3 regions of the Brotonthovivens ammoniilytica genome follow, and region 3 is predicted to be linked to each of the others. Evidence: predicted binding sites of a transcription regulator. Region 3 holds the regulator's gene; each other region holds the start of a gene.
What was found. Region 3 encodes Rex, which represses fermentation and respiration genes when NADH is low (regulators of the CRP and FNR family bind a similar motif). Its sites were predicted from a motif close to ATTGTTAANTANTTAACAAT; they were not measured.

Region 1 (10,187 bases), on a different contig from region 3:
TTAAATTGACATTCAAATAGAAATTCTTGATCGGTACTTTTCAGCTTTATCACAACACAGTGTTTCCTATAGAGTAAAAAACCCCGGATTAAAAATCCGGGGCTGCTCATTCCACTTACAACAGATTCACAGGAATCTGTTATTTCTGTTTCTTCTCCCATCCAGACTTTACTGTCGGTTCCGGAATCTCACCGGATCAGCTGCATATGCAGTTCACGGACTTTCTGATCGCTCAGAATCACCGTCGGTAGGGAATTTATGCATCTGCATATCACCCTGCCCCGAAGAATTTTCTATTTATCTAGAGATATTATATAACACTGCAGGATCAGATGCAATACTTTTTTATGATTCCTGGAGTGTTTCAAATTGAGCAAAAAATCAGGGCTCCTGACGGAGAAAATTTCCCCGCCGGAAGCCCTGGTTTTTATTTATTGCACAATCTTACTTATTTGCGATTGCGTCTTTGATTTTTGCTGTTAACATAGGTACGATTTTATTTAAATCGCCTACTACACCGTAATCAGCTACATCGAAGATTGGAGCATCTTCGTCTTTGTTGATTGCGATGATGATATCAGATTCTTCCATACCTGCAACGTGCTGGATTGCTCCGGAAATACCAATTGCAAAGTATACGTTAGGACGAACTGTTTTACCTGTCTGTCCAACCTGAAGATCTTTTGGTTTCCAGCCTGAATCTACTACCGCACGGGAGCAGCTTACTGTACCGCCGATTGCTTCAGCCAGATCTTCAAGGATTTTGAAGTTTTCAGGTGAGCCAACGCCACGTCCGCCGGATACAAGGATTTTTGCGTCCATAATATCAACTGTGTCTGCAACGTTTTTAACGATTTCCATGATTTCCACGTATTTGTTATCCGGTGTAAATCCTGGGTTGTATTCGATTACTTCAGCTTTTGCTCCTGCAACCGGTGCAATTTTCTGCATAACACCTGGACGAACTGTAGCCATCTGAGGACGGTTATCCGGGCAGGCGATAGTAGCGATTGTGTTACCGCCGAATGCAGGACGAGTCATTAATAACTGATTGTGTTTCTGCTCTTTGCCCGGAATTGGGTTCAGAGGGAAATCACCGATTTCAAGTACTGTACAGTCAGCTGTCAGACCTGTTTCTACTCTTGCAGAAACACGCGGGCCTAAGTCACGGCCGATTGCTGTAGCACCAACCAGAACGATTTCCGGTTTGTATTCGTTAATTACAGATGCCAGTGCATGTGTATAAGGTTCTGTTCTGTAATCTTTCAGTTCCGGATCATCTACTACGATAACTTTGTCAGCACCGTATTCAGCTAACTGATCTACAAGTCCTTTTACGCCGGATCCAATAAGAACTGCTGTTACGTCTGCATTTAAATCTGCTGCAAGGTCTTTTGCTTTACCAAGTAATTCAAAAGCGATGCCGCTTAATTCATTATCTACCTGCTGTGCAAAGACATATACGCCTTTGTACTGCTCCATAATTTCTTTATCCATTGCTGCCATTCTTATTCACCACTCTTCCTTTTCTTAGATTACATGTTTTGTTAATAATTTGTCCATGATGTAGTCTACAGATTCATCCGGTGTATCAAGTACAACTTTTTCACCAGCACCTTTTCTTACTTTATCAGATGCTTTTGCGATTTTTGTAGGAGATCCGTTAAGACCAAGGTTCGCATCATCAACATCTACCAGATCATTTCTGCCCCATACAGTGATTTCTGCATCATAAGCATCAAAGATTCCGCCTGGTGTCATGTAACGTGGATCATTTAATTCAGCCAATGCTGTAATAAGGCAAGGCATCTGAGCCTTAACCATATGATATCTGTCATCATACTGACGCTGAACAATTACATTGTTTCCTTCAATTTTGATATCCTGAGCATAGGAAATAACCGGAATATCAAGATGTTCGGAAATCTGAGGTCCAACCTGAGCTGTATCACCGTCAATCGCCTGACGTCCGGAGATAATTAAATCATACTCAAGATTTCTGATTGCACCTGCAAGTGTTGTAGAAGTTGCCCATGTATCAGCGCCGCCTAAGCATCTGTCTGTTACAAGAATACCTTTGTCTGCGCCCATAGCCATAGCTTCACGAAGAACTTCTTCTGCTTTTGGAAGTCCCATTGTGATAACTGTTACTTCTGCGTCATACTGATCTTTTAATCTAAGCGCTGCTTCCAGTCCGGCTTTATCATCCGGGTTCATAATTGTAAGCATCGCACCTCTGTTAAGGGTACCGTCCGGGTTGAACTGAACTCCGCCTGCTGTATCAGGTACCTGTTTTACACATACTACTATCTTCATAAAGATTGCCTCCTGATTTACTTCAAAATATTTGCTGAGATTACCATACGCTGAACTTCAGATGTACCTTCATAGATCTCTGTGATCTTAGCATCACGCATCATACGTTCAACATCATATTCTCTGATGAAACCATAACCACCATGTAACTGAACAGCTTTTGTTGTAACTTCCATAGCTGCTTCTGCTGCATAAAGTTTTGCCTGAGCTGCTTCAAAGCCATAAGATTTCTGAGTATCTTTTGCTCTTGCTGCTCTGTAAACCAGAAGCTGTGCTGCCTGCATCTTTGTAGACATATCAGCAAGCTGGAACTGAGTATTCTGGAACTGTCCGATTGTTCTTCCGAACTGTTTTCTTTCTTTTACGTATGCAATTGTTGCTTCCAAAGCGCCTTCGCCAAGACCAAGTGCCTGAGCAGCAATACCAACACGTCCGCCATCCAGAGTATGCATAGCGATACCAAATCCTTTACCCTTCTGTCCCAGTAAGTTTTCTTTTGGAATACGGCAATCCTGGAAGATTAATTCATAGGTAGCAGAACCACGGATACCCATTTTCTTCTCTTTTGTACCAAATGTAAATCCTGGTGTACCTTTTTCTACGATAAATGCGGAAATTTCTTTCTGTTTTCTGCCGCGTTTTTCTACTGTTCCTGTAACAGCAATTACAATATAAACGTCAGCATATTTTCCGTTTGTGATGAAGCATTTGGAACCATTCAGTACCCATTCGTCACCATCTAAAACAGCTTTTGTCTGCTGTCCCTGAGCGTCTGTACCAGCGCCCGGCTCTGTTAAACCGAAAGCACCGAGTTTTCTGCCGGCTGCAAGGTCAGGAAGATATTTCTGTTTCTGCTCTTCTGTACCATATGTTAAGATCGGGTCACAGCAAAGAGATGTATGTGCAGAAACAATAACACCTGTTGTACCGCAAACTTTTGATAATTCTTCTACACACATAGCATATGTAAGAATGTCACAGCCCTGTCCGCCGTATTCCTTCGGAATTGGAATACCAAGGAATCCTGCTTTAGCCATTTTTTCTACTGTTTCTACTGGAAACTGTTCTGTTTCGTCAACCTCCTGTGCAAGAGGTTTTACTTCTGCTTCTGCAAAATCTCTGAAAAGAGTTCTCGCCATTTCATGTTTTTTGCTTAACGCGAAATCCATTCTATTTTCCTCCATCTTCATGATTAGCGCGGAAAAGCCTTGGGCATGTGTAGCGAAATGCACATGCCCGATAAATCTGACTTCAATGTTTGCTTTTCCGATACTAATTAATTAAAATCCATTAATTATTTGCTGTAATCGTAGAAACCTTTGCCTGTTTTGCATCCAAGATGTCCTGCACGAACCATTTTTCTTAATAATGGAGCCGGGCGGTATTTTGGATCGCCTGTTTCAGCAAAGATAACTTCCATGATCGCAAGGCAGATATCCAGACCAATATAATCACCTAACTGAAGAGGTCCCATTGGATGGTTTGCTCCTAATTTCATAGCAGCATCAATATCTTCTACGCTTGCAACGCCTGCTTCGAGTACACAGATACCTTCGTTAATCATCGGAACTAAGATTCTGTTTACAACGAAACCAGCTGCTTCGTTAACCTGAACTGGTGTCTTACCGATAGCTTTGGAAATCTCGATAACTTTATCTCTCAGTTCATCCGGTGTATTTGCACCCTGAATAACCTCAACCAATTTCATTACAGGCGCCGGATTAAAGAAATGCATACCGATTACCGGTCTGTCAAGTCCTGCGCCGACTTCAGTAATAGAAAGAGAAGAAGTATTTGTTGCAAAAATACAGTCAGCCGGAACAATATCCTGAAGTTCTTTGAAAGTCTGTTTTTTAACTTCCATAACTTCCAGTGCTGCTTCCACAACTAAATCAGCATCTGTACAAATATCCTTTGTTCCAGTTGTGATTTTTGCTAAAATAGCATCAGCTGCAGCCTGTTCCATTTTGCCTTTAGCGATTCTTTTTTCGAAGCCTTTGGCAATTTTATTCTTGCCGTTTGCTGCGAATTCATCATTAATATCGCATAAATAAACTTCATACCCTTCTGTCTGGGCAAAAGCCTGAGCGATACCAGAGCCCATTGTACCAGCTCCAATAATACCAACTTTCATGATACATCCTCCTTGAAATGAAATATATACTAAATATGAAATACTCCGACTGTTATACCCAAACAATCAGGGTTCATAGATTAGCCAGTAACCGCGGAAGAATTAAGATCAGCTCTTAGTATTCTTCTTTTTTAACGATTGTAGCGCAACCCATGCCACCGCCGATACATAATGTTGCAAGACCCAGTTTTGCATCCGGGCTCTGCTGCAGTTCATGCAGTAATGTAACAAGGATACGGCATCCGGAAGCTCCTACCGGATGTCCCAGTGCGATTGCGCCTCCATTTGGATTTAATTTGGATAAGTCAAAGCCAAGTTCTTTGCCAACTGCTACAGACTGAGCAGCGAAAGCTTCGTTTGCTTCAATAATATCCATATCATCAACTGTTAAACCAGCAATTTTCATTGCTTTCTTTGTTGCCGGAACAGGTCCGATACCCATGATCTTAGGATCGCATCCGCCAAGGGCCCCTGCAACAAATGTAGCCATTGGTTTAACACCAAGTTCTTTTGCTTTTTCTTCACTCATAACAACGATTGCAGCCGCACCATCGTTAATACCGGATGCGTTGCCGGCTGTAACCATACCGCCTTCCTTACCGGAGCAGCATTTTAATTTGCCAAGAGATTCTGCTGTACAGCCGTCACGAGGACCTTCGTCTGTGTCAACCATAACAACTTCTTTTTTCTTTTTAACAGGAACCGGTACGATCTCATTTTTAAATCTTCCGGCTTTCTGAGCTGCTACTGCTTTCTGCTGAGAAGCTGCTGCAAACTCGTCTAATTCTTCACGGGTAAGTCCCCACTGATCACAGATATTTTCAGCTGTAATCATCATATGATAATTGTTAAATGCATCCCATAATGCATCATTTACCATTGTATCAATTGCAGTTGCATTGTTCATTCTGTATCCGAAACGCGCCTGTTTCAGAGCATATGGAGCCATTGACATGTTCTCCATACCGCCGGCAACAACGATATCTGCCTGTCCTGCCATAATCATGTTTGCTGCTTCGTTTACACATTTCAGACCGGAGCCGCACACTACATTCAGTGTAAATGCAGGAACTTCATCCGGAACACCAGCTTTAATGGAAGCCTGGCGGGCAACGTTCTGACCCTGAGCAGCCTGGATAACACAGCCCATCATTACTTCATCAACCATTTCCGGTTTAACACCAGCTCTGTTTAATGCTTCTTTAATAACAATCGCACCTAATTCAACTGCAGGTGTATTTCCAAACTGTCCGCCCATTTTACCGATTGCAGTACGGCAAGCGCCTGCTAATACAACTTTTTTTGCCATTTTCTTACTCTCCTTTTTTAATTAAAAATATCCCTCTAGTTGGTCTTCTAAAGTAACGCTAGATTGAGATAATTTTAGCACTCAGTGATTAATAATGCAACTTTTGGACTTTTGTTGTTTTGTCTAAAAAATGGACACTTTTACAGCATAATTGATATTTTTTTAACAGGTTCTCCGGCATCTTTATTATGTTATTTTTTTAACAATATCTTCAAAAAAATAAAATTTTATTCTTTCTCTCACGATTTTGCCGTCTGTCGAAAAAATAAAATTTATGATCTAATCATTTTGCCTTTCAAAACATCAGTTCATTTTTTCTGATTGCTGTTATTTTAGCATAAAACGATTTATTTTGCAATACTAACCGAAGTGTAATGTACTGTTTTTTTCATCTCTTACTTACTTTTTGGCAACTTCATTTTTTCACATTTTCTTTCCATATTGTTATTTTTTTGACATTTCCGTCCCAAAAATTTTATTGTTTTTTTATAGATACAATTTCAGCATTTTAAAACCTTCTTCCATACAGCTGCTGCTTCCCGTTGATAACAGCAAAATCCCCCGCACTTCATTTCTGAAATACGGAGGACTTCTATAAAATAAATGGATTGCACTGACGTTTCTAACAAAAGATATGAAAAAAACTCTCTAATCCATCAATTTATCTTTTGCATCGCTGTAGTTAAACACCGGACCGTCCAGGCAGACATAGGTATCATTAATCTTACAGTGCCCGCATTTACCCACACCGCAGCACATTTTCCGCTCAAAGGATACCCAGATCTTAGACTCTTTGGCGCCGCATTTTACACATTCCAAGGCTGCAAAATGCATCATAACCGGCGGGCCCACAATAACAATATTATAATCATCAAAAGATTTAATGGGAATTTTATTAATATGAGCAGTTACCATACCGGTTTCAAACCCTTCCACCTGTTCATTATCAAGGGTACAGATCATATGAAAGCGCTCTTTAAATTTTGCGATTTCATCCCGGAACAGTACCGCTTCTTCATTTTTAAATCCGGAAATAATGTTCACGGATTTACAGACTTCCGGGTGATCATAAAAATGATTGATCATTGTCATAACCGGTGCCATACCGGTACCGCCGCAGATAATCAGAAGATCTTTATTCTCAAAACGCTTTACCGGAAACTGATTTCCGTAAGGGCCCCGAAGGAAAATGGAATTTCCCGGAACCAGATCAAAAATTGCCTGTGTTAAAAGCCCCACATTACGAATGGTAAATTCCACATATCCGGGTCCTTTTCCGCTGGCGGAAATCGGAGCCTCTCCTACTTTAGGCAGGGACAGCATAAAAAACTGTCCAAACCCCGGCTCTGTGTCACAGGCAACCCGAAAGGTACACTCTGTAGCAGTATGCTTTAGCATACTCAAAATTCTATGTGGTTTTGGAACCAGAACATTATTTTCCATTCTTGTTTCCCTCCGTCTTTTTTACCTTCAATTTATCTACTTCAGCACTTAATTTGTTGATGGTATCCGCAAAAGAAATATCCTGCATACACCGCTGAATGCATCTTCCGCATCCCACGCACATATGCTCATTGCCCCCAAAGCGCGCATTATAGTCATATACTTTATGCATGGTTTTAAAACGCATCATCTGATCCGGTGTTTTTCTTGCAATATTGCCTCCGGCTGTTTTGGAAAAGTCAGGCAGCATACAGGAAGACCAGAGCCGTCTTCTCTCTCCTTTCCGGCTGTTTTCCTGATTCAGGTAATCTACCGTATCAAAACAGCTGCAGGTAGGGCAGACGGTGTTGCATCCCCCGCAGGAAATACAGTCTTCATTATAATCCTTCCAGAAATCCAGTTCAAAAATCTTCCGGAGCATTTTTGCGTCTTTAATATCCGGAACGCAGACTTTTCTTTGATTCTCTTCAATAAATAACGGTTTATAGCCGGATTCCATCTCATCTTCAAAATAGTCGATAAATTCTGCATCTTTCACTTCCAGATAGATTTCATCCTCATTAAGTCTGCAGGCCACACTGTAATTTTCCGTTTTATTAGTTCCCATAGAAACACAGTAACAGTTATCCCAGCTTTTCTCACATTCCATCATAAAGATTTTTACTTTATCCCGCATTCTTTTATAGTAAATATCACTTAAACCGCCATTTGCAAGAAACATATTGTCCAGACGTTTCAAACCGTTGATATCACAAGGACGCATAAAGATAATAATTCCTTTTGGATCCTTGGTAACAGTCTCCACACAATTGTTTTCATCGAATTTAAAGATAGTCTGAGAAACAGGGTAAATCACTTCTTTTGGAGAAAAGTCTGACTGTCTGTCCGTAACAATCTCTTCTACTGTGGATACTTCCTCATAACGGATCAGCCCATTTGTCTCCCACATTCCCCGGTCCGGCACATGTTTTGGACCATAGATATGATACTCTTTCTGCAGTTCCTTTAAAATATCATTCATACCCTGTCTGCTGAGACGAAAGCTTTTAGAAACAATAGTTCTGGCTTTCCTCTCCACAATCATTTTATCTAAAATAAAGCTGTCCAGCTGCAAAAATCCTGTGGTCAGCTGTCCTACCATCCGGTAAAATTCCGTATCTGCATGATATTTAATATCCAGACAAAATTCCGGAGCCCAGTTTAATAAATGCTTATTTAAAAATTCCCGCTGCTCTTCTAGTCCGGCTAATGTTTCCGTATACTGGCTGGTTTCATCACAGAGAAATGCCATAAAGTCCAGTTCTACAGCAATATGGTCCTCCAGCAGTCCTTCTGATTCCTCGTTTCTTTCAATGCCTTTATATTCATATATTTCGCATACCTGATTCCAGGCATCCTGCATCATTACATGCTTTGGACTGGTATAAACGGATTCATAAGGAAATGCCGCAGCTCCCTGGGCGCTTCCTGCTCCTAAAAAAGTTTTTGCATAATCCGCAGCCAGATCATCCAGCGTTTCCCCTGCGTCGTATTCAAAATATTCATTTAAACGAAGCAGCGCGTCTCTGAACTCTGTAAGTTCATTTTCTTTCCGGTCAGAAGGAAATACAATATTTTTAAGTCCCTCAAAAAACGCCTCATCTATTTCCTTCTGAAAAAACCTGGAAAACAGATGATACAGATTCCGCCGATTGATCATCAGCTGTTTAAACTCAGCTTTTCTACTCATGTTCATAATATTTTCTGCCTCCTTTTCCAAAGGATACTTCATCTATTTCCTGGGGCAGAATATCCTGCCACTTGGCATGCTTCAAAATGTATCTTGTAGATGGCCCGTTGCCGTAATCATGAAGACGGAATACGTGCTCCTCTCCTGCCTCCTTTAATAACTTCGATACTTCACTTTCCGGATCATTAATGTCACCATAATGCAGCGCCCTTCCGGAACAGTTTCTGACACAGGCCGGCTCCTCACCCTTCTCTCTGGCCTCAGAACACAGGGTGCATTTATCCATGGTTCTGCGCATCTCGCTGAATGTATTTGTGTGATACGGACATTCTTGATTACAGCTGTGACACCCAATACATTTCATAGTATCAATCCGGACTACGCCGTCCTCTTTGCTTTTATATACCGCGCCGCTGGGGCAGACCCGGACACAGACCGGATTTTCACACTGCTGGCACATAGTTGGGAGAAAATACATTTCAAGATTCGGATATTTTCCCACAGGGCCAACCTGGCGGACCTTTGTTCTGTCAGAACCAAGGTCCGTTCCGTTTTCCATCTTACAGGCCACCTGACAGCCTTTGCATCCGATACATCTATCTAATTCTACTACAAATGCGTACTGTTTCATACTGTTACCTCCTCTGTGGGGTCACTTGGTTTCGCAAGCCAGGAGCTAAAGTCCTGAGGATTTTTCCAGATACCTTCCGGTGCGCCTTCTGCCGGATAGACTTTTACCAAAAATCCACGAAGGGTATAAGTTCCCACTACATCATTAAATGGCGCGGATGCACGGGTCAGCATATTGACATTCATCTCTGTCCATCCGTGAGTCTTGCTCTGGAGATTTTCCGGATTCCAAAACCGCTCCATATAAACGACTCCCGGTTTGATTCCTTCTGTCACGGCCACCACGGCCCGGATTTTTCCCCGTTTCGATTCAATCCATGCCCAGCCGCCGTCTTCCAGGCCATACTTTTTCGCATCATCGGGATACATCCACAGCTCCGGCACCGGATAGATTTCACGCAGCCACGGAATGTTGCGCAGTGTACCGTGATGATAAAAAGGAACCCTTCCGCTGGTAAGCACCAGAGGGAACTCTTTGGCTTCCCTGGAATCATTTCTGGGACTTTCCGCCGGTTCCAGATAATAAGGAAGGGGCTCATAGTCTTTGGATGCCGGAGGCAGTTCACATTTGCTGAAGGGCTTTCCGGTGCGCCCCAGAGTAATCATGCTTTCCAGGTAAATCTCAC
Region 2 (10,187 bases), 360 kb from region 3:
AATCATGTTAAAAGGAAAGACTGTAGTAATCGGTGTAACCGGAGGCGTTGCCGCCTATAAAATGCCAAATCTGGCCAGTATGCTTGTAAAAATGCACGCGGAAGTCCATGTCATTATGACTAAAAATGCGGTGAACTTTATCAATCCCATTGCCTTTGAATCTCTTACAAATACAAAGTGTCTGGTGGATACCTTTGACCGGAATTTTCAGTTCCATGTGGCTCATGTGAGCCTGGCCAAGAAGGCTGATGTGATGCTGATTGCCCCTGCAACGGCAAATGTAATCGGGAAACTGGCCCACGGCATTGCGGATGATATGCTGACAACTACAGCCATGGCCTGTAAAGCTCCCATGCTGATTGCCCCTGCCATGAATACCAATATGTATGAAAATCCTATTCTTCAGGATAATTTAAAGATCCTTAAGTCTTACGGAAAGAAAATAATTGAGCCTGCCAGCGGCATGCTTGCCTGCCAGGATGTGGGAAAAGGAAAAATGCCGGAGCCCTCAGAGCTTCTCTGGCATATTTTAAAGGAAATTGCCTGTACAAAAGATCTGACAGGAAAAAAGGTACTGGTAAGCGCCGGGCCCACTAGAGAAGCTATTGATCCGGTGCGGTATATTACCAATCATTCCACCGGCAAGATGGGGTATGCCATTGCTGAAAATGCCATGTTACGAGGCGCTGATGTAACCCTTGTAACAGGACCATGCAGTATTGCGCCGCCGCCCTTTGTGGAGGTTGTTCCGGTAGTGACAGCACAGGAAATGTTTGATGCGGTAACCGGACGGGCCAAAGAGCAGGATATTCTGATTCTGACAGCGGCTGTAGCAGACTACAGACCTGCAGAGACTGCAGATGAAAAAATCAAGAAAAAAGACGGAGACATGTCCATTGCCCTGACTAGAACAAAGGATATCATCGGAACTCTTGGGGAGCACAAATCACACCGGCAGTTTTTGTGCGGATTTTCCATGGAGACTCAGAATATGCTGGAAAACTCCAGAAAAAAACTAAAGAAAAAACATCTAGATATGATTGTGGCCAATAATTTAAAAGTAGAGGGAGCCGGATTTGGCACGGATACCAATGTAGTCACACTGATTACAAATGATGAGGTGAAAGAGCTTCCGATTATGAGCAAAAAAGAAGCTGCCAAAGCAATTCTTGATTATATTTTGGGGAACTTGCAGAGCTTTCCGGTGTAAAGCTGCGTTCCATTCAGATGTATGAACAGAAAGTAAATGATATAGACAGGGCCAAGGCAGGGACTGTTTATAAGCTTTCGAGAGTGTTAGGATGTACAGTAGAAGATTTGCTTGAGAATCCGGAACTTTAGAATACGGAACTTTAGAATACAGGGAGCTGTCATTGAGAAATCAGTGATCAGCTCCCTGTTTCTTAAGGAGGAATTATCCGGCTGTATTTCATACTGCGTTTATTTAGCAGGGTTTATCAAAAGCAGGATTCAGAGCATAGAAGTTGTTGGAGTCTAGGTGATCCTGAACGATCCGCAAAGATTCGCCAAATCTCTGGAAGTGTACGATTTCACGTTCCCGGAGGAATTTAATAGGTTCACATACTTCCGGATCTTTGACAAGTCTTAAAATATTATCGTAAGTGGTGCGGGCTTTTTGTTCTGCCGCCATATCTTCCATTAAATCTGTAATAGGATCCCCTACAGACTGGAACTGGTTGGCAGTAAAAGGCACGCCGCCGGCAGCCTGAGGCCAGATGCCAAGGGTGTGGTCGGCATAATATTTATCAAAACCACTTGTTTTTACTTCTTCCACATTGATGCCATCGGTTAACTGATGGACAATGGCGCCTACAATTTCCAGATGAGCAAGTTCCTCTGTTCCTACATCGTTGAGCACGCCGCATACTTCTTTGTATGGCATTGCAAATTTCTGGGAAAGATAACGCATAGAAGCGCCCATTTCGCCGTTTGGACCGCCATACTGGGAAATGATAATTTGAGCAATCTGAGGATTGGTCTGAGTAATATTTACAGGATACTGAAGTCTTTTTTCGTAATTCCACATACTTTAATAATACCCCCTTTCCCAAGGCCATGCTGTTGTAGACCATTTCCAGATGTCGGCATGTTCGCTGGTGCCGTCAACCAGCAGAGGCATATATTTTTCCTGATATTCTTTCAGGGCCTTTTTGCGGCATGGAATCAGCTCCTTCATATATTCAAGAGCTTCCGCATCGTCTGGATGGGTGTCAAGATAGAGCGTCAGATCATTGATGGAAAAGCTCACCTGATTAATATAGTCAAATAATTTTTTACGTTCAGCATTCATTATCTGCCACCTCTCTTTCCACAGAATGGCAGATCCAGTTCTGCAAAAATAGTTCCCTGACAGAGCGCTTTTGCAGGATCATATATTTTCTGAAATTTCTGCCATGGAACATAAGCCATACCAATGGGAAATTCTTTTTCCCCATGGGGTTTTTGACAGGAATATCTGTTTTCCATTCCGGATGTTCTGGATGATCTTGTCATCCCGGTATTCATGGAAGGAACCGGTCTTGTCATTCCGGAATTCATTGAGTTTCCGGAATTTCGGGTGTAACAGCAATTTCGGTTTGAAGACATGAAATTCTCCTGTTGTTTTTTTATAATATATGTCAGCGGCAGAAAAAAGGTGAGTGATTGGTTTTATTTAAAAACACGCGGAGAAATGATTGACCGATGATATAGATGAGACTACAATTTATTTGCAGACATAGTTAAAAAAATAACAAATTAAAATAAAAGGAGCGTGTTGCACATGAGAGGTTTGCGTACACAGGTATCAGAACTGCGGAAACGTGTTTTTGTAGAGATTGCCAAAATTGCATATGAATCAGAACATGTCAGAGATGATATAGAGGCAATTCCTTATCAGCTTTCTCCTACAGAAGAACCAAAATTCAGGGAAAGCATTTACCGTGAACGGGCAGTTAGTTCTGAGCGGGTGCGGCTTGCCATGGGGCTTTCACTGCGTCCGCAGAATAAACCGGTGCACATTACAAAAGGACTGGCAGAAAGCAGTATTGATGAGATGTATTATGAGCCTCCTTTGATGCAGGTAATTCCCTCTGCCTGCAATGCCTGTGAGGATAATGTTTATGAGGTAAGCAATCTCTGCAGAGAGTGTCTGGCGCATCCCTGCATGGAAGTGTGTCCGAAAGATGCCATTATACATTTGGACGGGCAGGCATATATCCAGCAGGATAAGTGCATTAAATGCGGCAGATGCAAAGCGGCCTGCCCCTTTGATGCTATTGGAAAGAAGGTCCGGCCCTGTGCCAGCGCCTGCGGCGTCAATGCCATTGAATCAGATAAATATAACCGGGCGGTTATTGATAATGGAAAATGCGTTTCCTGCGGAATGTGTATGGTCAGCTGTCCTTTCGGGGCCATTGCTGATAAATCTCAGATTTTTCAGCTGATCAGGTGTATGAAAAACGGCGGTGAGGTGATTGCTGAAATTGCACCTGCCTATGTGGGACAGTTTGGACCGGATGTAACCCCGGATAAAGTAAAAGCAGCGCTGATGGAGCTTGGATTTTCCCAGGTGTATGAAGTGGCTTTAGGAGCTGATATCGGTGCGGTGACAGAAGCACATCAGTATGTTAATCATGTGGTAAATGGAGATCTTCCGTTCTTATTAACATCCTGCTGTCCTTCCTGGGCAATGCTGGCAAAAAAGCAGTTTCCGGAGATGATTGAAAGTGTATCCACAGAGCTGACGCCGATGGTAGCCACTGCCCGGAGTATTAAAAAGGAGCATCCAAATGCAAAGGTAGTATTTATCGGTCCCTGCGCCGCTAAGAAGCTTGAGGCTATGCGGCATACTGTCCGCAGTGATGTAGACTTTGTAATTACCTTTGAGGAGCTGGACGCGATCTTTGAAGCAAGAGGGATTGACCCGGCTAAGGCAGAAAGTCAGGGACGCCTCCATGACGCCACAGGAGCCGGAAGGGGCTATGCTGTTGCCGGCGGAGTAGCACAGGCTATTGAAAAATGTGTGCACGAGTATTATCCCGGAGTGGATGTGAAGATTGAACATGCCGAGGGACTAGATGAATGCAGAAAGATACTGATGCTTGCAAAAGCGGGAAAAAAGAACGGGTGTCTGATTGAAGGCATGGGATGCCCCGGGGGCTGTATTGCCGGGGCCGGTACACTGCTTCCTCTTAATACGGCAAAAAGAGAAATTGCAAGAATCGTACAGGATTCTACCAGGAAGGTTCCCCCAAAAGAGCTGGAAGAAATTGAATTGAAATAAATGAAGTTAAAGTAAATACGGATGAGGAAGAGGAGTTTTCTAAAAAAGGATATGAAGTAATAGCCTGTGTTTGCCTGCTTGCATTTCCTAAAATGCAGTGTGGTATTTAGGTGTGGAGTATCTGATATGAGAACAAAAGAAGTCTCTGTATAAAACAATCTGATAGAAAATATGTCAGATTCGCTTATGCTGGGACTTCTTTTATTGTGATTGAAAACTTGAAATGAGTTTATCAGAGAATGATTGATAATATATAGGTTATCTTTTGTGGTGATGGGATTGCTGTATGTCCGGTGAATGGATTTATTGAGGCAAGTGACTTTACAGAAAAATAGTTGATTACTTTCCGTACCTCTGCATCATCGAGATTAGGAGAGTGTAGAGAACTGCTGGCGGAGCTGGCAGGAAGTGGGAGAATGGGTAGAGGGGATGGAAGTCTCTATAAATATGCATTATAATAGTATTCAGATACATTACTAAAAATACTCAATAATCGTGTTTTTTAGAAGATTATGACAGTTGAATTATCTTAAAAGCAATGATTCTGCTAATTGTTTAGATACTTTATCATCAATGCCAGAGAAACTTACAGAGGTAGCGATTGAAGATATCATTGGAAAAATGCATGTACCATTGAGGTACATGGCTATTATGGAACAGAAGCAGGACAAAGAGCGATAGAGTCATTTTTTCAAGAGAAAGGTATAAAAAGTTGTAACTTATGAAAATTAGAATGTAAGTAATGCTTCTCAAATTGTTGATGATGTGAAACATATTTGGCCCAGACTAAATATTAATGATAATGTCTATACAGTAGTGCGGGAATTTAATATGACAAAAGGTAATGCTTTTCCGGAGGAAATGTTGAGAGAACCTAGTAATTTGTATGTTTGTTAAAAAAAGTGAGATTATAAAAACTGGAATAATATAGAAAAGATTCCAAGTTTGGTGAAGGTTTTGCTTACGTAAAATACGATATAATTTGTGACAACAGTGTTGACACAAATCCGAAAGGCGGTGGATTTTGATGAAAGAGGAGTAAAAATTAAAAATATAGAGATGAAGGTTTTAAATTTAACATATGCTTTAAAGGATAACAGTTGAGAAAAAAATAATTGACATTTATAATGGGGAATACACTGCAATACTTAAAAATAATACGGCTGAGGAGATATAAAAGACTGCTTATGGAAATGAATCAGGCACAAAAAGAAGCGGTTATGCACAATGAGGGGCCTATGATGGTTCTGGCGGGACCAGGTTCCGGCAAAACTTTTACGATTATACAGAGAATCCGATATTTAATTAACCACTATTATGTGAATCCGGGAGATATTCTTGTGATCACTTTTACAAAAGCGGCTGCAAATGAGATGAAAGAACGGTTTCTGCGGCTGATGCAGGGCAGGAAGCTGCCGGTTACCTTTGGAACCTTTCATGCGGTTTATTTTATGATTTTAAAATATGCCTATGGATATAAAGGATCAGATATCATAAAGGAAGACCAGAAGTTTCAGTTTATGAAGCAGTTAGCGGCAAAGATGCGGCTGGACTATGAGGATGAGAATGAGTTTATTTCTTCTGTTCTTGCTGAGATCAGCATGGTGAAAAATTCAGATATTCAGGTGGAGCATTATTATTCCACAAATTGTGCGGAACATATATTCCGCAAGGTTTTTGAGGCATATCAGAAGTTTTTGACCAGCAACCATCTCATTGATTTTGACGATATGCTGGTGTTCTGCAAGGAGCTCTTTGAACAGAGAAAGGATATTCTGGCAGGATGGCAGAAACGGTTTCCATACATATTAATTGATGAGTTCCAGGATATTAATCAGGTGCAGTATGATGTAATTAAAATGCTGGCGGACAAGACAAGGAACCTTTTTATTGTAGGAGATGATGATCAGTCTATTTACCGTTTCCGTGGGGCGAAACCTGAGATTATGATGCATGTGGAACAGGATTTCCCGGATATTAAAAAAGTGACTTTAAATATGAATTACCGCTGTCCCCGGGAGGTGGTTTCTTTATCCCAAAAGCTGATTCAGGTAAATTCTGTCCGTTTTCCAAAAGAGATTACAGCGGCTGCACAGGAGGCCGGCATGATACGGAATCTTTCCTTCGGTTATCAAAAGGATCAGGATCAGTATTTGGCGGAAGAGATGAGGAAGCTTCATAAGAAAGGAATCAGTTATGAGGAAATGGTTGTTTTGTTTCGTACCAATATGCAGCCAAGGCTTCTGATGGAATATCTGATGCGTTACAATATCCCTTTCCGCACCAGAGAGCGTATCCCTAATATTTACGACCACTGGATTGCAAAGGATCTGCTGTGTTATATCAATATTGCTCTTGGCAGCCGGCAGCGAAAAGATTTTCTGCAGATTATGAACAGGCCAAAGCGCTATTTATCCAGAGAAAGTCTGCCGGAAGAGACGGTGGCTTTTGATGTGTGGGAAGACTATTATAAGGAAGCTGACTGGATGGTACAGCGGCTTGAAAAGCTGCAGATGGATTTAAAGGTGATTGAGGGAATGAAGCCTTATTCCGCAGTGAATTATATCCGTAAGGGAATTGATTACGAATCCTATTTACAGGAAATCTCCCAGGTTCGAAAGATAGATTATGAAGAGCTTCTGGAAGTGCTGGATGAGTTACAGCTTGGAGCCAAAAATTTTACTATCTATGAAGCATGGTTTTTGCATATGGAGGATGTGCGCCGGGAATTAAACCAGCAGCAGAAGGAGCAGACAGAGGCCGTGACGCTGTCCACGTTCCATGGTGTGAAGGGATTAGAATACGATTATGTGTTTATTACCGATATCAACGAGGGAATCATTCCGTACCGGAAATCTGTTATGGACGCGGATATCGAGGAGGAACGCCGTCTGTTTTATGTGGGGATGACCCGGGCGAAAAAGGAGCTGACCCTGTGCAGATGCGGGCAGATCAATAACAGAGAGACAGCGCCATCAAGGTTTCTGGAGGAGATTTTTGGGGTGTAATTTATTATTTGAAAATTATTATGGAGGTGGATACTTATGAGAAGAAAGAAAATACTGATTTCTGTCTTTTTAGCAGCTGTAGTAGTTCTTGTATTGCTCATATTCCTGCCTGCAAGGCCTTCTGCCGCATTAAATAAGCTGGAACAAAATCAGGTCACTTCCGCAGATATTTCCTATGCAGAAGGCTATTATACGGTAACGGATGAGGATGATTTAAGACAGCTTGTGGAATTTCTGCAGAGTATGAAATTAAGACCCTGCATTCCAAAAGATTTAGACGGCGGGTTTGGAACGGTCACCATCTGGGAGGAAAGCAGGCAGACAACTATTTTCGTATCGGAAAGCTATATCAAAATTAATCATATGAGTTTTCGTCCGGACAGAAATTATTGTGATGCCCTTAGAAAGATATTTTCAGAATTAGAAGAACACTGTGAAGTTCACAGGCAGTAGCTGATGGCTGGCGCCGGATGTGTTCTGTAGAGAGAAACCCTGTAAGCCATGCCAGCTCAAAAATCTGCCGATTTTCTCGCTGATGGCTGGCGCCATATATGGTCCTAAATATAAAAAGCCCTGCTGAAAAGTAAACTTTTCGCGGGGCTTTTCACATTCAGTTCCATGCATGGCTTACAGGGTTTCAAAGTCTTCTTCGTCCAGGAGTTCGTCGAAGCGGTCGGAGACTATTTCAAATTCGTCGTCGGATTCGATGTTTTCCAGGGAAGGGGTGCCGTTTTCGTCTTCGAAGTAGCGGTAAAGGTATACATCCCCTTCGTCGTTTCGTTCTCCGTTTTCCTGCAGCGGAACAAGGGCGATATAGTTTTGATCCTGCACTTCAAAAATAGTGTAGATTTCGCAGTCTACAGACACATTGTCGTCCAGATCCAGAGTGACAATAATGTCGGCCGGATCCAGAATGTCTTCCTCGATATTCTGGATTTCTTTATTTTTTTTCATAGATAAACCTTCACTTTCCATATAAGATCACGGGTTATATTTTGTATATTCCAAGTATAGGAAAGTTGTGGAAAAAAGTCAATTTATTTTACCTTCAGAAAGTATTGACAAATAAATCACCAATATATATACTTTGAATATCAAAATAAATATAAAAAGAATGATATACAAGTAAAGGAGACACTATTATGTTAGAAAAAATGAAACAGATGATCGCAGACCAGTTAGACATTGACGCAGCAGAGGTTAAATTAGAATCAAACTTTAAAGATGATTTAGAGGCTGATTCTTTAGATTTATTTGAATTAGTAATGGCTTTAGAAGATGAGTATGAAGTGGAAATCCCATCTGAAGAATTAGAATCTATGGCTACAGTAGGTGATATTGTAAATTACCTGAAAGAGCATGGTGTAGAAGAATAATTCAAAAGGATAAAAAAATGAAAACCAGAATTACAGAACTTTTAGGAATTGAACATCCGATTATCCAGGGAGGTATGGCCTGGGCAGCGGAACATCATTTAGCGGCGGCAGTATCCGAAGCAGGCGGTCTTGGACTGATCGGTGCTGCCAGCGCACCGGAGGATGTGATCCGCAGAGAAATCCGGGCAGCAAAAGAGCTGACAGATAAGCCTTTTGGAGTAAATGTCATGCTGCTGAGTCCTTATGCGGATGAAGTAGCAAAAGTAGTTGTAGAAGAAGGCATTAAGGTTGTGACAACCGGGGCCGGAAATCCGGGCAAATACATGGAAATGTGGAAAGCGGCCGGCATTAAGGTGATTCCTGTTGTGGCAAGTGTAGCCCTGGCACGGATGATGGAAAAGGCCGGTGCGGATGCTGTTGTGGCGGAGGGTACAGAGTCCGGCGGCCACATTGGAGCAGCAACTACCATGACTCTTGTTCCCCAGGTTGTGGATGCAGTAACAATTCCGGTGATTGCAGCCGGAGGCATTGCAGACGGAAGAGGCCTTGCGGCGGCTATGATGCTGGGGGCGCAGGCAGTTCAGATTGGTACAAGATTTTGTGTGGCCAATGAATGTATCTGCCATGAAAATTACAAAAAGAAAATTATTAAGGCAAAAGATATCGATTCTACTGTTACAGGACGTTCTCACGGACATCCCATCCGTTGTCTCAGAAATCAGATGACAAGAGAGTACATTAAGTTAGAAGAGCAGGGAGCGGGATTTGAGGAGCTTGAGCATCTTACCCTTGGCTCACTGAGAAATGCGGTGATTGACGGCGATGTAAAAACAGGTACTGTTATGGCAGGCCAGATTGCCGGAATGGTGAAAGAAGAGCAAAGCTGTGCCGAAATCATTGCGGACATTATGACAAAGGCGGAGAGCTTACTGAACAGATAGGAGAAAATCATGAAAAAAACAGCTTTTATATTCCCGGGCCAGGGTTCACAGTACATTGGCATGGGAAAAGATTTTTATGATACATATGCCTGTTCCAAGGAGATGATCGATCTGGCTGGTAAAGTAAGCGGCATAGATATGTATCATCTTCTTTTTGAGGAAAATCAGGAACTGGACATTACAAAATATACGCAGATTGCTATGCTTGCAGACGAGCTGGCAGTGTTAAAAGCAGTAGAAGAGAAAGGATTTTCTTCTACTGTCAATGCAGGGTTAAGTCTGGGAGAATACGCAGCCCTGGTTGCCTCTGGGGTTATGACACCGGAGGATGCCTTTAAAATCGTGGTAAAACGGGGGGCATATATGCAGGAAGCGGTTCCCACGGGAGGAGCCATGACGGCTGTTATGGGCCTTGACAATGAAACCATTGAGAAAATATGCCAGGAAACAGAAGGAATTGTTTCCGTGGCAAATTATAACTGTCCGGGACAGACTGTAATCACCGGGGAGGAAGGCGCTGTATCAGCAGCGGCAGATGCCTTAAAAGCGGCAGGTGCAAAACGGTGCGTGCCTTTAA
Region 3 (10,187 bases):
AACTGGTGGTTTCTTAGAATCTGCGCTTCATCAACAGTTGCAACTGCATACCCCCAGATCTCATCCATGTGCTCCATCAGCTGTGCCAGAGGAACCGCCCCATGTCCATAGGCATCCATCTTTATAACAGCAGTAATTTTTGTACCGGGCTTTAAATTTTTTTTAATTTCCCTCAAATTATGTTCAAACATATCCAGATCAATTCTGGCATATACACGTTTATAATGTTTCATTTTCTTTGATTCCTTCTTTCAACACCAGACTGACCCCTTCAGTTAAATCCGAAGCAAGCAGTCCATATTCCCCTTTCTCCGATTTTTTCAAATCCCCGGACAGTCCATGAATATAAACCCCCAGAGGGGCAGCAATCCGCGGCGGACAGCCCTGAGCTGCCAGCGCGGCTATCACTCCTGTAAGTACGTCACCGGATCCTGCCACAGCCATACCGGAGTTCCCGCTCTGATTCAAATAGGCCGTACCATCCTTTAAAACCGTAATCGTTCTGACATCCTTTATAACAGTGATGATATGATATGTCTCCGAAAATTTTCTGGCTGTACCCAAAAGATCTTCTTTGATTTCTGCCACAGTCATTCCTGCAAGACGGGACATTTCCCCCAGATGAGGCGTTATAATCAGGTCTGCCCCGGTTGTATTCAATATATCTTTATTTTCTGCCATTAGATTCAAAGCATCCGCATCCACGATACACGTTTTTTCTGTGTACTTCAACACTGTTTCCGTCATTTTTTTTGAAAACACTCCGGTTCCAATTCCTGGTCCCAGTACAATTACATCCGCCCAGTCAAGACAGCTTATTATTTTTTCTGTTTCATCAGCTCTTGTATCATAGGTTGTAAGAACCGCCTCCGGAACCAATGTCTGCATAATTGTCCGGTTTTCCTTGGGAGTAAAAATCCGCACAAGTCCTCCGCCGGCGGCATATGCGGCTCTGGCAGACAGCACGCCGGCTCCTGCCATATCAATGCTTCCTGCCATAATAAGTATTTTACCAAAGGTTCCTTTATTTCCATCCTTCGGGCGCCTTGGCACCATCCTTAAATCTTCCTGCCCTAATGTTTTGACTTTGGGAAAACTTCCCAAAAAACCATAAGTGTCAATTCCAATATCTTTCACAGCCAGCCGTCCTGTATACTGTGCCCCCGGATAGAGAATCTGACCGATTTTTGCAAATCCAAAGGTAACCGTAACATCTGCCCGGAAAGCAGTCCCCATGATCTGCCCATTATCAGCATTGATACCGGAAGGGATATCCACCGCCATTTTAACCCCCGTCATCTGGTTTAACTGCAAAATCAGCTCATAATAACGTCCTTCCAGATTGCGTGCAAGACCAATACCAAAGAGACTGTCAATTACAAGATCGTAAGATTCTTTGGGCAGTTCAGAAACAATCGGTATCTTATACTTTTTTACAATGCCAATCTGCCGCCTGGTCTCCTCCGTGGCTTTCTCCTCCGAACCATAAAACAAAATACAGACATCATATCCTTTTAAATACAATAATCTTGCAATGGCAAATCCATCTCCTCCATTGTTTCCGCTTCCGCAGACAACCAGGCATGTTTGAAATTCCAGTTTGATGTTCTCAAGTTCCTCTATAACACTTAACGCCGCACGCTCCATTAACACAGCTGACAAAACGCCGAAATACTCAATAGTCCCTGTATCGCAGGCCTTCATTTCCCTGCTGTTTAATAAATATTTCATACCATTCCCTCTCAGACGATTTTCGAAAAATTCTTATCTATACAATAAACGCTCTGCCAGAAAAAGGCAAAGCGTTTTTGTGCTTCGTTGTTGTTTATGAAAATAGAAACAAATATTTTTATACTCTGTTCCGTCTGCTGACAATATTGTAGGACAGCTGCATCAAGCTGTCAGAAAGATGAACATTTTCTACAACCACATCCTCCGGAAGCTCCAGGTCCAGATGGGCAAAGTTCCAGATTGCCGAAATCCCAAGTTCCACAAGACGGTCTGCACAGGCTTCCGCCTTTTCTTTAGGCATTGTAAGAGCCGCAATGTCTACTCTGTGGTTTTTAACAAACTCCTCTAGCTCATCCATCATATGTATTTCAATCCCCCGAACGGATAAACCCGCCAGCGCCGGATTGATATCAAATAAACCGGTGATCACAAATCCCCGTTTCTCAAATTTCACATAGTTAGCAAGAGCCTGCCCAAGATTTCCTGCGCCTACTACAATAATATTATGCTGACAGTCAAGTCCCAGAATTTTTCCAATTTCTTCGTACAGATATTTTACGTTATATCCATATCCCTGCTGTCCGAATCCTCCAAAATTGTTCAGATCCTGTCTGATCTGTGACGCTGTCACCTTCATTCTGCTGCTGAGTTCATTGGACGAAATCCGCTCCACACCGGCGTCAATTAACTCACCAAGATAGCGGTAATAGCGCGGCATTCTCCGGATCACTGCCTGCGATATTGTTTTCTGCAACGTTATTTCCTCCCTTATCTGAAAGTCTGTTCCCACTCGTTATACTTTTCTTGTTTCAGATGATTGTATTATAAAGTGTTTTTTATTTATTGTCAATTTTTTATCAATCCAGAAATAGTCTGTATTCATTCCATTTTTGACAGATCAGAAAGAAAAATTCCACACAAAAAATCACTGACAGGCTTATTCCTGTTCAGACAGTCTTTCCCAGTTTTCATAGCATTCATTCAGTTTCAGCTCTAATTCGTCCCGCTTTTTCTGGAGTTCTCCAAGCTTTGCTGAATTGGAAGCATTGGCAGGATCACAGAATGCTTCATCTATATCAGCAATCTGCTGCTCCAGGATTTCGATCTGTTCTTCTAGTTTTTTTATTTCGTTTTCCCTTTTTCTTATGCGGGCCTGCTCCTCCTTTTGCTGCTTCCAGTCTGTTTTTCCGGTGGATTCTCCGCTTTGTGCTGCCGCTGTGCCGGTATCTTCTTTTAGATATACCTGTTCTAGCGTCTCTTTCTTTTCCAGATAGTAATCATAATTTCCAATATAATTAATCACCATTTTTCCGGTAAGATTTAAAATCCGGGTAGCTGTTTTGTTTATAAAATAACGATCATGAGACACAAACAATACCGTGCCTTCATACTGGTTTAACGCAGATTCTAAAATTTCCTTGGAAGTAATATCCAGATGGTTGGTAGGCTCATCTAAAATCAAAAAATTTGCTTCAGACAGCATCAGCTTTGCCAGGGATACCCGCCCCCGCTCACCACCGCTTAAATCCAAGATCCGCTTATAAACATCATCTCCGGTAAATAAAAAAGCTGCCAAAAGGGTCCGGATCCTCGTCTCTGTGAGCTTGGGATACGCATCTGAAATCTCAGAAAATACCGTTTTATCCATATGAAGTACCTGATGTTCCTGATCATAATATCCAACTTTTACTCTAGAACCCAGTTTAAACTCACCGGCATCTGCAGATACCATACCATTCAAAATCTTTAAAATGGTTGTTTTTCCAGTTCCGTTCTGTCCAATCAGCGCCACACGCTCCCCGCGTTTGATCTCAAAATCAATATCAGAAAACAGCTCTGCTCCGTCATAGGATTTTGCCAGTCCCGCAACTGTCAGCACATCATTGCCGCTGATAATTTCAGGGGTCAAAGAGAGATTCATTTCCGTATGCTCCTCTTTTGGACGTTCCAGCACTTCTATTTTTTCCAGCTGTTTTTCCCTGCTTTCCGCCCGTTTTACAAATTTTTCCCGGTTATAGGATTTCAGTTTTGCAATCACTTCTTCCTGATGCTTAATTTCCCGCTGCTGATTCATGTATGCTTTTAGCTGTGCATCCCGCACCTGCTGCTTTTTTTGTGCATACGCACTGTAATTCCCCTGAAAAACCATGGACTGATGCATACTGATTTCCACTACCTTTGTAACAATCCGGTCCAGAAAATACCGGTCATGAGCTACAATTACAACAGCGCCCTTATAGTTCATCAAAAAAGATTCCAGCCAGGTAATAGACCCAATGTCCAGATGATTGGTAGGCTCATCCAGAAGAATGATATCAGGCTTTGTTACCAGAAGCTTTGCCAGTGATACACGGGTTTTCTGCCCTCCGGAAAGCTCATCCATATGTTTTGTAAATTCTTCCTCTGCAAATCCAAGACCTTTTAAAACTCCGGATACTTCGCTCTGATATGCATACCCATCCAAAGCCTCAAATTCATGAAGCACTTTATGGTAAGCTTCCATATGTTCTTCCAGCTCCCGGCCCTTGAAATGATTCATGGCCTCTTCCATTTCCCTGATTTTTGCCTCCAGAGAAATTACATACTGTTTTCCTTCCAGCACTTCTTCATATATGGTCCTGTCACCGGAAATATCCTGATGCTGAGCCAGGTAACCGATGGTTTTCCCTTTTGCCAGAATTACGCTGCCGCCGTCGGCGGACATTTCGTTCATAATAATTTTTAAAAGTGTGGATTTTCCGGCGCCATTCACACCTACGATTGCCGCCTTTCCATATTCTTCAATTCCAAATGAAACATTTTTCAAAACATCTTCCACACCAAAAGATTTACAAATGTTTTGACAGGATAATATCATACTTGTCCCCCTAAATCAGAATGTGCTCTGGCAGACAGACAGGAAGCTCTAAAGCAGATGCTTTAGAGCCTGTTTTATACATTTTTATAATAATGCTTCTAATTTTGTACGGATTGCTTTTATAAAGTCCAGACTGTTTAATACTGTTGGATGTTCAATTTCCGTAATCAAAGCAAGATCCTTTGTCATACTGCCGCTCTCAATAGTATCTATGCAGGCCTGTTCTAGTTTATCTGCAAAAGCGCTTAACTCTTTAAGATTGTCAAGCTCCCCTCGTTTTCTAAGGGCTCCCGTCCAGGCAAAAATAGTTGCTACCGAGTTTGTAGATGTTTCTTCACCTTTTAGGTGTTTATAATAATGCCGCTGTACGGTTCCGTGAGCAGCTTCATATTCATAAACTCCGGATGGAGATACTAATACAGAAGTCATCATAGCCAGAGAACCGAATGCCGAGGAAATCATATCACTCATAACATCACCGTCATAGTTTTTACATGCCCAGATATAACCGCCTTCTGACTTCATCACACGGGCAACTGCATCATCAATCAGCGTATAGAAATATTCAATACCTGCCGCTTTGAATTTTTCATCATATTCTTTATCATAAATTTCCTGGAAAATATCTTTAAATGTATGATCGTATTTTTTGGAAATGGTATCTTTCGTTGCAAACCACAGATCCTGTTTTGTATCTAACGCATAATTAAAACAGCTTCTTGCAAAGCTTTCAATGGAATTGCAGAGATTGTGCTGTCCCTGAATAATACCTGCTCCAGTAAAATCATGGATTAGTTCTCTCGTCTCAGTTCCATCTTCCGCTGTATAAACCAATTCTGCTTTTCCTGCGCCCGGAATTTTCATTTCGGAAGCTTTATACACATCACCATATGCGTGACGGGCAATGGTAATTGGTTTCTTCCAGTTTTTTACACAGGGCTCAATCCCTTTTACTTTAATAGGCGCACGGAAAACTGTCCCGTCTAAAATAGCACGAATGGTACCATTTGGGCTTTTCCACATTTCCTTCAGATCATATTCGTCCATACGTGCAGCGTTTGGTGTAATGGTAGCACATTTTACAGCAACTCCGTATTTTAAAGTTGCATTTGCAGAATCAAAGGTTACCTGATCATCAGTCTGATTTCTGCATTCCAGTCCAAGGTCATAATATTCTGTCTTTAAATCAATAAATGGATGTAACAGTTCATCTTTAATATACTGCCAGAGAATTCTTGTCATTTCATCTCCGTCCATCTCCACCAGTGGTGTTGTCATTTTAATTTTGTCCATTTGAAAATATCCTCCTTATTGTCCTTCTGTTTTTGCAATATTTTCCCATCCGTAATACTCAATATTTTTCATTGTATTCATGATGTGGTTATTTGCCAGGCGCTGCGCTTTTTCTTCATTATGTTCTTTGATGGCTTCTACAATGGCCCCATGCTCCGCAGTAGATTTTACAGAACGCTCCTGAGATGTCAGAGATATTTTACGCACACTTTGTACATAATGATGATAATCATGCAGCAGATTTGCCAGTATTTTACTGCCACAGGCCTCATACAGCTTCTCATGGAATTTGTTATCCAGCTCAAACACCTGCTTTCCATGACCTCTTTTTGCGTGAAAATCTGTCAGATAAATAATTTCCTCAAGCTCAGCAATCAGATCAGGTGCAGCATTTTTTGCTGCCCTTCTGGCGCAAAGCCCCTCCAGCATAGAGCGGATCTCATAAATATCGTAAATATCCTGGGGAGTAAATCCCACTACCTTTGCCCCTTTGTTGGGAATCATGGATACCAGTCCCTCAAGCTCCAGCTGGCGCAGAGCTTCTCTCACCGGTGTCCGGCTGACGCCGTATTCTTCTCCCAGCGCCTTTTCTTTCAATTCTTCATCTTTTTTATATTTTCCGGAAAGAATATCCTCCTGAAGCTGGTTAAAAACTCTGGCACTCAAAGAATATTTATCCTCATTCATGAAAAATCCCTCCCCTATTTATAACACGTAGTTTAGTTTCTGACAACATCTGGTTATTTCCGAAACCAGTTCATCATCTGTCAGAACAGTGACACGTCCGTCATCATACTGCTGATCCACCCAGTCTTTTACCAGATGAACCAATTTCGAATTTTTATCCACCTGACGATTTTTCTCCAGCCGGTAATAAGAATTAATCCAGTGGGCAATCCCCGCCAGCCCGGATGTATTTGATACGGATACCAGCGCCGGACGTTTTAAAAATTTCTCAGTATCAAAAATATTATAGATCTCTTCATTTTTCAAAAGTCCGTCCGCATGAATACCGGCCCTTGTTACATTAAAGTTCTTTCCCGCAAAAGGAGTTCTGCTGGGGAGAGTATAATCTAATTCTTTCTCATAATACTCCGCCAGTTCCGTAATCACAGTTGTATCCATACCGTCTAAAGTTCCCCGGAGCTGTGCATATTCAAATACCATAGCTTCCAGAGGCGTATTGCCGGTTCTCTCCCCGATTCCAAACAAAGAACAGTTAATTCCGCTGGCTCCATACAGCCATGCTGTAGTGGAATTGGAAACAGCTTTATAAAAATCATTGTGTCCGTGCCACTCAATCAGCTCTGATGGAACTCCCGCATGGGTAGTAAGACCGTAAATAATCCCCTGAACACTTCTGGGGATTACTGCTCCCGGATAATTAACGCCATATCCCATGGTATCACAGGCCCTGATTTTAATTGGAATTTTATATTCATCCATCAGCTTCATCAGTTCCAGACAGAAAGGAATTACAAATCCATAAATATCCGATCTTGTAATATCCTCCAGATGACACCTTGGGCTGACTCCGGTCTCCAGACATTCCCGAATCACACTCAGATAATGATTTAAAGCCTCCCGGCGGGTCATCTTCATCTTATAGAAAATGTGATAATCCGAACAGCTTACAAGAATACCTGTTTCCCGAAGACCGATTTCTTTTACCAGCTCAAAATCTTTTTTGCTGGCACGAATCCAGCTGGTGATCTCCGGAAACTTATATCCCATCTCCATGCATTTATATACGGCATCTCTGTCCTTTTTACTGTATAAGAAAAATTCACTCTGCCGGATAATCCCTTTTGGTCCTCCAAGTTTGTGCAGATAATCATATATCTTTACAATCTGATCTGTGGTATAAGGTGCTCTCGACTGCTGTCCGTCTCTGAAGGTAGTATCTGTAATCCAGATCTCATCCGGCATATTATGAGGTACAATTCTGTCGTTAAAAGCAATTTTCGGAATTTCTTCATATGGAAATAAATTCCGGAATGTGTTTGGTTCTTCCACATCTGCCAGCTGATAAAAATGTTCTTCCAGCTGCAGAAGATTATTATGCTTGTTCATAACGACTTTTCTCATTTTACAACTCTCCTAACCTTGAAACTTTTGTATATTTGTATACAATTATACATGTATATTTTTCCATGTCAATCTCTGAAAAAATTTTTTATAAAAAATAGAAACACTGACAAGCAGCCTACATAATATGAACTGTAAAGAAAATTTAATGGAGGCTCAAATATGAGTGATTTAGCTGCTACAAACTGTGGATGTGACTGTGGAGATAACAATGGATGCGGTAACCTTATATGGTTATTCCTGATTCTGTCCTGCTGCGGCGGAAACAATGGTTCCTTCTTCAATGGTTCAGGCTGTGACAACATCCTTCCATTGCTGCTGATTCTTTGCTGCTGTGGTGGAAACGGCGGTTCTTTCTGCTAATCTTTGCTTTACACCTTTGTGTAACCAAAGCAGGGGCGGTGCAAAACGCACCGCCCCATTTTTAGGTCTGCTTTTCATAAAAACTAAAACATCCGGCAGATAAAAAAATCTGCCGGAAAAAAATTACAGCCCTGCACCTATCCTGTCTTGCAATCTGTGCAAAGCTTACATCTGCTTTCTGTCTGAAATCTGTTTTACTTTCTTCTCTCTCTGGCGCTGCCACTGCATCTCCTTTAGCCGCTCCTGTTCTTCTTTCTTTTTCATACACGCTTCATCTATCATATAAACACTGTCACCGTCCTGGATCAGTCTTCTCATATTTAAACTATCTCTCCTGCTGTATTCTATTTAATATATGCCGGGCACAGTAAACTGTCATAATTGCAGAAACATTACATAAACATATAAAAAAAGACAGGTTATAAAACTTTATGAATGAAACAACTGAAAAACCATTGCTGGATACACTGATCGAAAGCCGAGAACTTCAGATCATGAAAACAATGGTTCCATATATGTGCGAAGAACAGCAAAAGAAAATTTCCATGATTATTAAACTTATCGAATTACAAAAAACGGTGTCACTGTTTAATTCTGATAACTCAGCATACACGCAGGAACTTCATGCCTGTGCCGCAGTTTCTGAATCCGAACGTGTTTCCATGATGCTGTCAGCAATCCGGTCATACTGCACCGAAAAAGAACAGGAAACCATAGATACACTGCTTAGTTTCTTCGAAATGTCAAATTCCTATGAATCATTTTTTACATAGAGCATATTCTGAAACTATAAGATCATTTTCTTTTAATTTTTAATATGGAAAGGTAATTTATGAGCAATAATATTTTTCAAAATCCGGCCTTTAGCAATCTTTCTCCTGAAAAGCTGCAGTTTCTGATGGAATTCCAAAACATGCAGAAACCTTCTTCCATGAAAGATGCCGCACCTTTTTTCATGCAGTCCATGAAACAGGCCCAGACCAAGGGCATTCAATTCTCCAACGAAGAATCTTCACTTTTAATTGAAATTTTAAAACAGAATATGTCTCCGGAAGAACAAAAAAAAGCAGATATGATTATGCGCATGATGCAGATGAGACGGTAAAACTCCCGTAGATGCCGGGTTCTTCATAACAACAGCAGGGCTTCAAATCTGAAGCCCTGAATTCATTTTCTCAAATCAAAAATGTGACTGCACACTCCCCTTGCAATACTTTTTATCCCTCCATCACTGCTGTCTGAGGGCCGCTTCCCTTTTGGCGTTCAGCACCGGACTCTTATATGCCTTTATCAGCAGCGGAATCAGCATAAAGAACCAGACAATTGGTTCCGCCCAGATAATTCCCCAATATTGAAGTACAGGAACCAGCAAAAATGCAATGACCATTTTTCCCGCCATCTCAATTGCACTTGATAAAATGGGAGTTACATGATCTCCATATCCCTGCATAGAATTTCGAATAATGGTGATTGGTGTGGCAATAAAATAAAAGACAGTATCTACTCTTAAATAAGTACTTCCCCACAAAAGCACCTGGCTGTCAGTAGAGCTTGCAATAAACTGTATCATCATTCCGGCTCCAAACAGACAGATTAAAATAGCACAAATATCCCAGATCCAGCAGATCATCATCGTTGTTTTTACAGATTTTCTGATCCGGTCCAGCTTCCCGGCTCCAAGATTCTGGCCGGTAAAGGTTGCAATAGCCGATCCAAGAGCGGTCAATGGCAGAAATAAAATTTCCGTTATTTTTCTGGCCGCAGTATGAGCCACAATAATAGAAGTGCCAAGCGTATTAATAGCACTTTGCAGCGCAATGGTTCCAAACCATACAAGGGACATCATAATTCCCAT

Region 1: the regulator Rex is predicted to act here: its motif matches at 5,947-5,966, upstream of OCV88_RS09830 (acetyl-CoA C-acetyltransferase).
Region 2: the regulator Rex is predicted to act here: its motif matches at 2,738-2,757, upstream of OCV88_RS03960 (4Fe-4S dicluster domain-containing protein).

Annotation. Positions count from the first base shown of each region.
Region 1 covers NZ_JAOQJQ010000003.1:409,011-419,197, reverse strand. The annotation lists FMN riboswitch at 146-293, opposite strand; gene OCV88_RS09850 (electron transfer flavoprotein subunit alpha/FixB family protein) at 445-1,506, opposite strand; gene OCV88_RS09845 (electron transfer flavoprotein subunit beta/FixA family protein) at 1,531-2,316, opposite strand; gene OCV88_RS09840 (acyl-CoA dehydrogenase) at 2,334-3,485, opposite strand; gene OCV88_RS09835 (3-hydroxyacyl-CoA dehydrogenase NAD-binding domain-containing protein) at 3,611-4,450, opposite strand; gene OCV88_RS09830 (acetyl-CoA C-acetyltransferase) at 4,566-5,759, opposite strand; gene asrB (anaerobic sulfite reductase subunit AsrB) at 6,408-7,202, opposite strand; gene asrA (anaerobic sulfite reductase subunit AsrA) at 7,192-8,937, opposite strand; gene OCV88_RS09815 (4Fe-4S dicluster domain-containing protein) at 8,924-9,562, opposite strand; gene OCV88_RS09810 (molybdopterin-containing oxidoreductase family protein) at 9,559-10,187, opposite strand, start outside.
Region 2 covers NZ_JAOQJQ010000001.1:855,740-865,926, reverse strand. The annotation lists gene coaBC (bifunctional phosphopantothenoylcysteine decarboxylase/phosphopantothenate--cysteine ligase CoaBC) at 5-1,210, shown strand; gene OCV88_RS03980 (hypothetical protein) at 1,228-1,341, shown strand; gene OCV88_RS03975 (manganese catalase family protein) at 1,445-2,047, opposite strand; gene OCV88_RS03970 (spore coat protein CotJB) at 2,051-2,311, opposite strand; gene OCV88_RS03965 (spore coat associated protein CotJA) at 2,311-2,607, opposite strand; gene OCV88_RS03960 (4Fe-4S dicluster domain-containing protein) at 2,783-4,285, shown strand; gene OCV88_RS03955 (ATP-dependent helicase) at 5,473-7,293, shown strand; gene OCV88_RS03950 (hypothetical protein) at 7,330-7,746, shown strand; gene OCV88_RS03945 (DUF1292 domain-containing protein) at 7,921-8,247, opposite strand; gene acpP (acyl carrier protein) at 8,436-8,669, shown strand; gene fabK (enoyl-[acyl-carrier-protein] reductase FabK) at 8,687-9,610, shown strand; gene fabD (ACP S-malonyltransferase) at 9,620-10,187, shown strand, end outside.
Region 3 covers NZ_JAOQJQ010000001.1:491,432-501,618, reverse strand. The annotation lists gene alr (alanine racemase) at 1-233, opposite strand, end outside; gene OCV88_RS02270 (NAD(P)H-hydrate dehydratase) at 220-1,731, opposite strand; gene OCV88_RS02265 (redox-sensing transcriptional repressor Rex) at 1,850-2,485, opposite strand; gene OCV88_RS02260 (ABC-F family ATP-binding cassette domain-containing protein) at 2,669-4,588, opposite strand; gene OCV88_RS02255 (NADP-dependent isocitrate dehydrogenase) at 4,673-5,881, opposite strand; gene OCV88_RS02250 (GntR family transcriptional regulator) at 5,897-6,568, opposite strand; gene OCV88_RS02245 (beta/alpha barrel domain-containing protein) at 6,587-7,969, opposite strand; gene OCV88_RS02240 (hypothetical protein) at 8,132-8,332, shown strand; gene OCV88_RS02235 (hypothetical protein) at 8,498-8,650, opposite strand; gene OCV88_RS02230 (hypothetical protein) at 8,764-9,105, shown strand; gene OCV88_RS02225 (hypothetical protein) at 9,165-9,437, shown strand; gene OCV88_RS02220 (MATE family efflux transporter) at 9,561-10,187, opposite strand, start outside.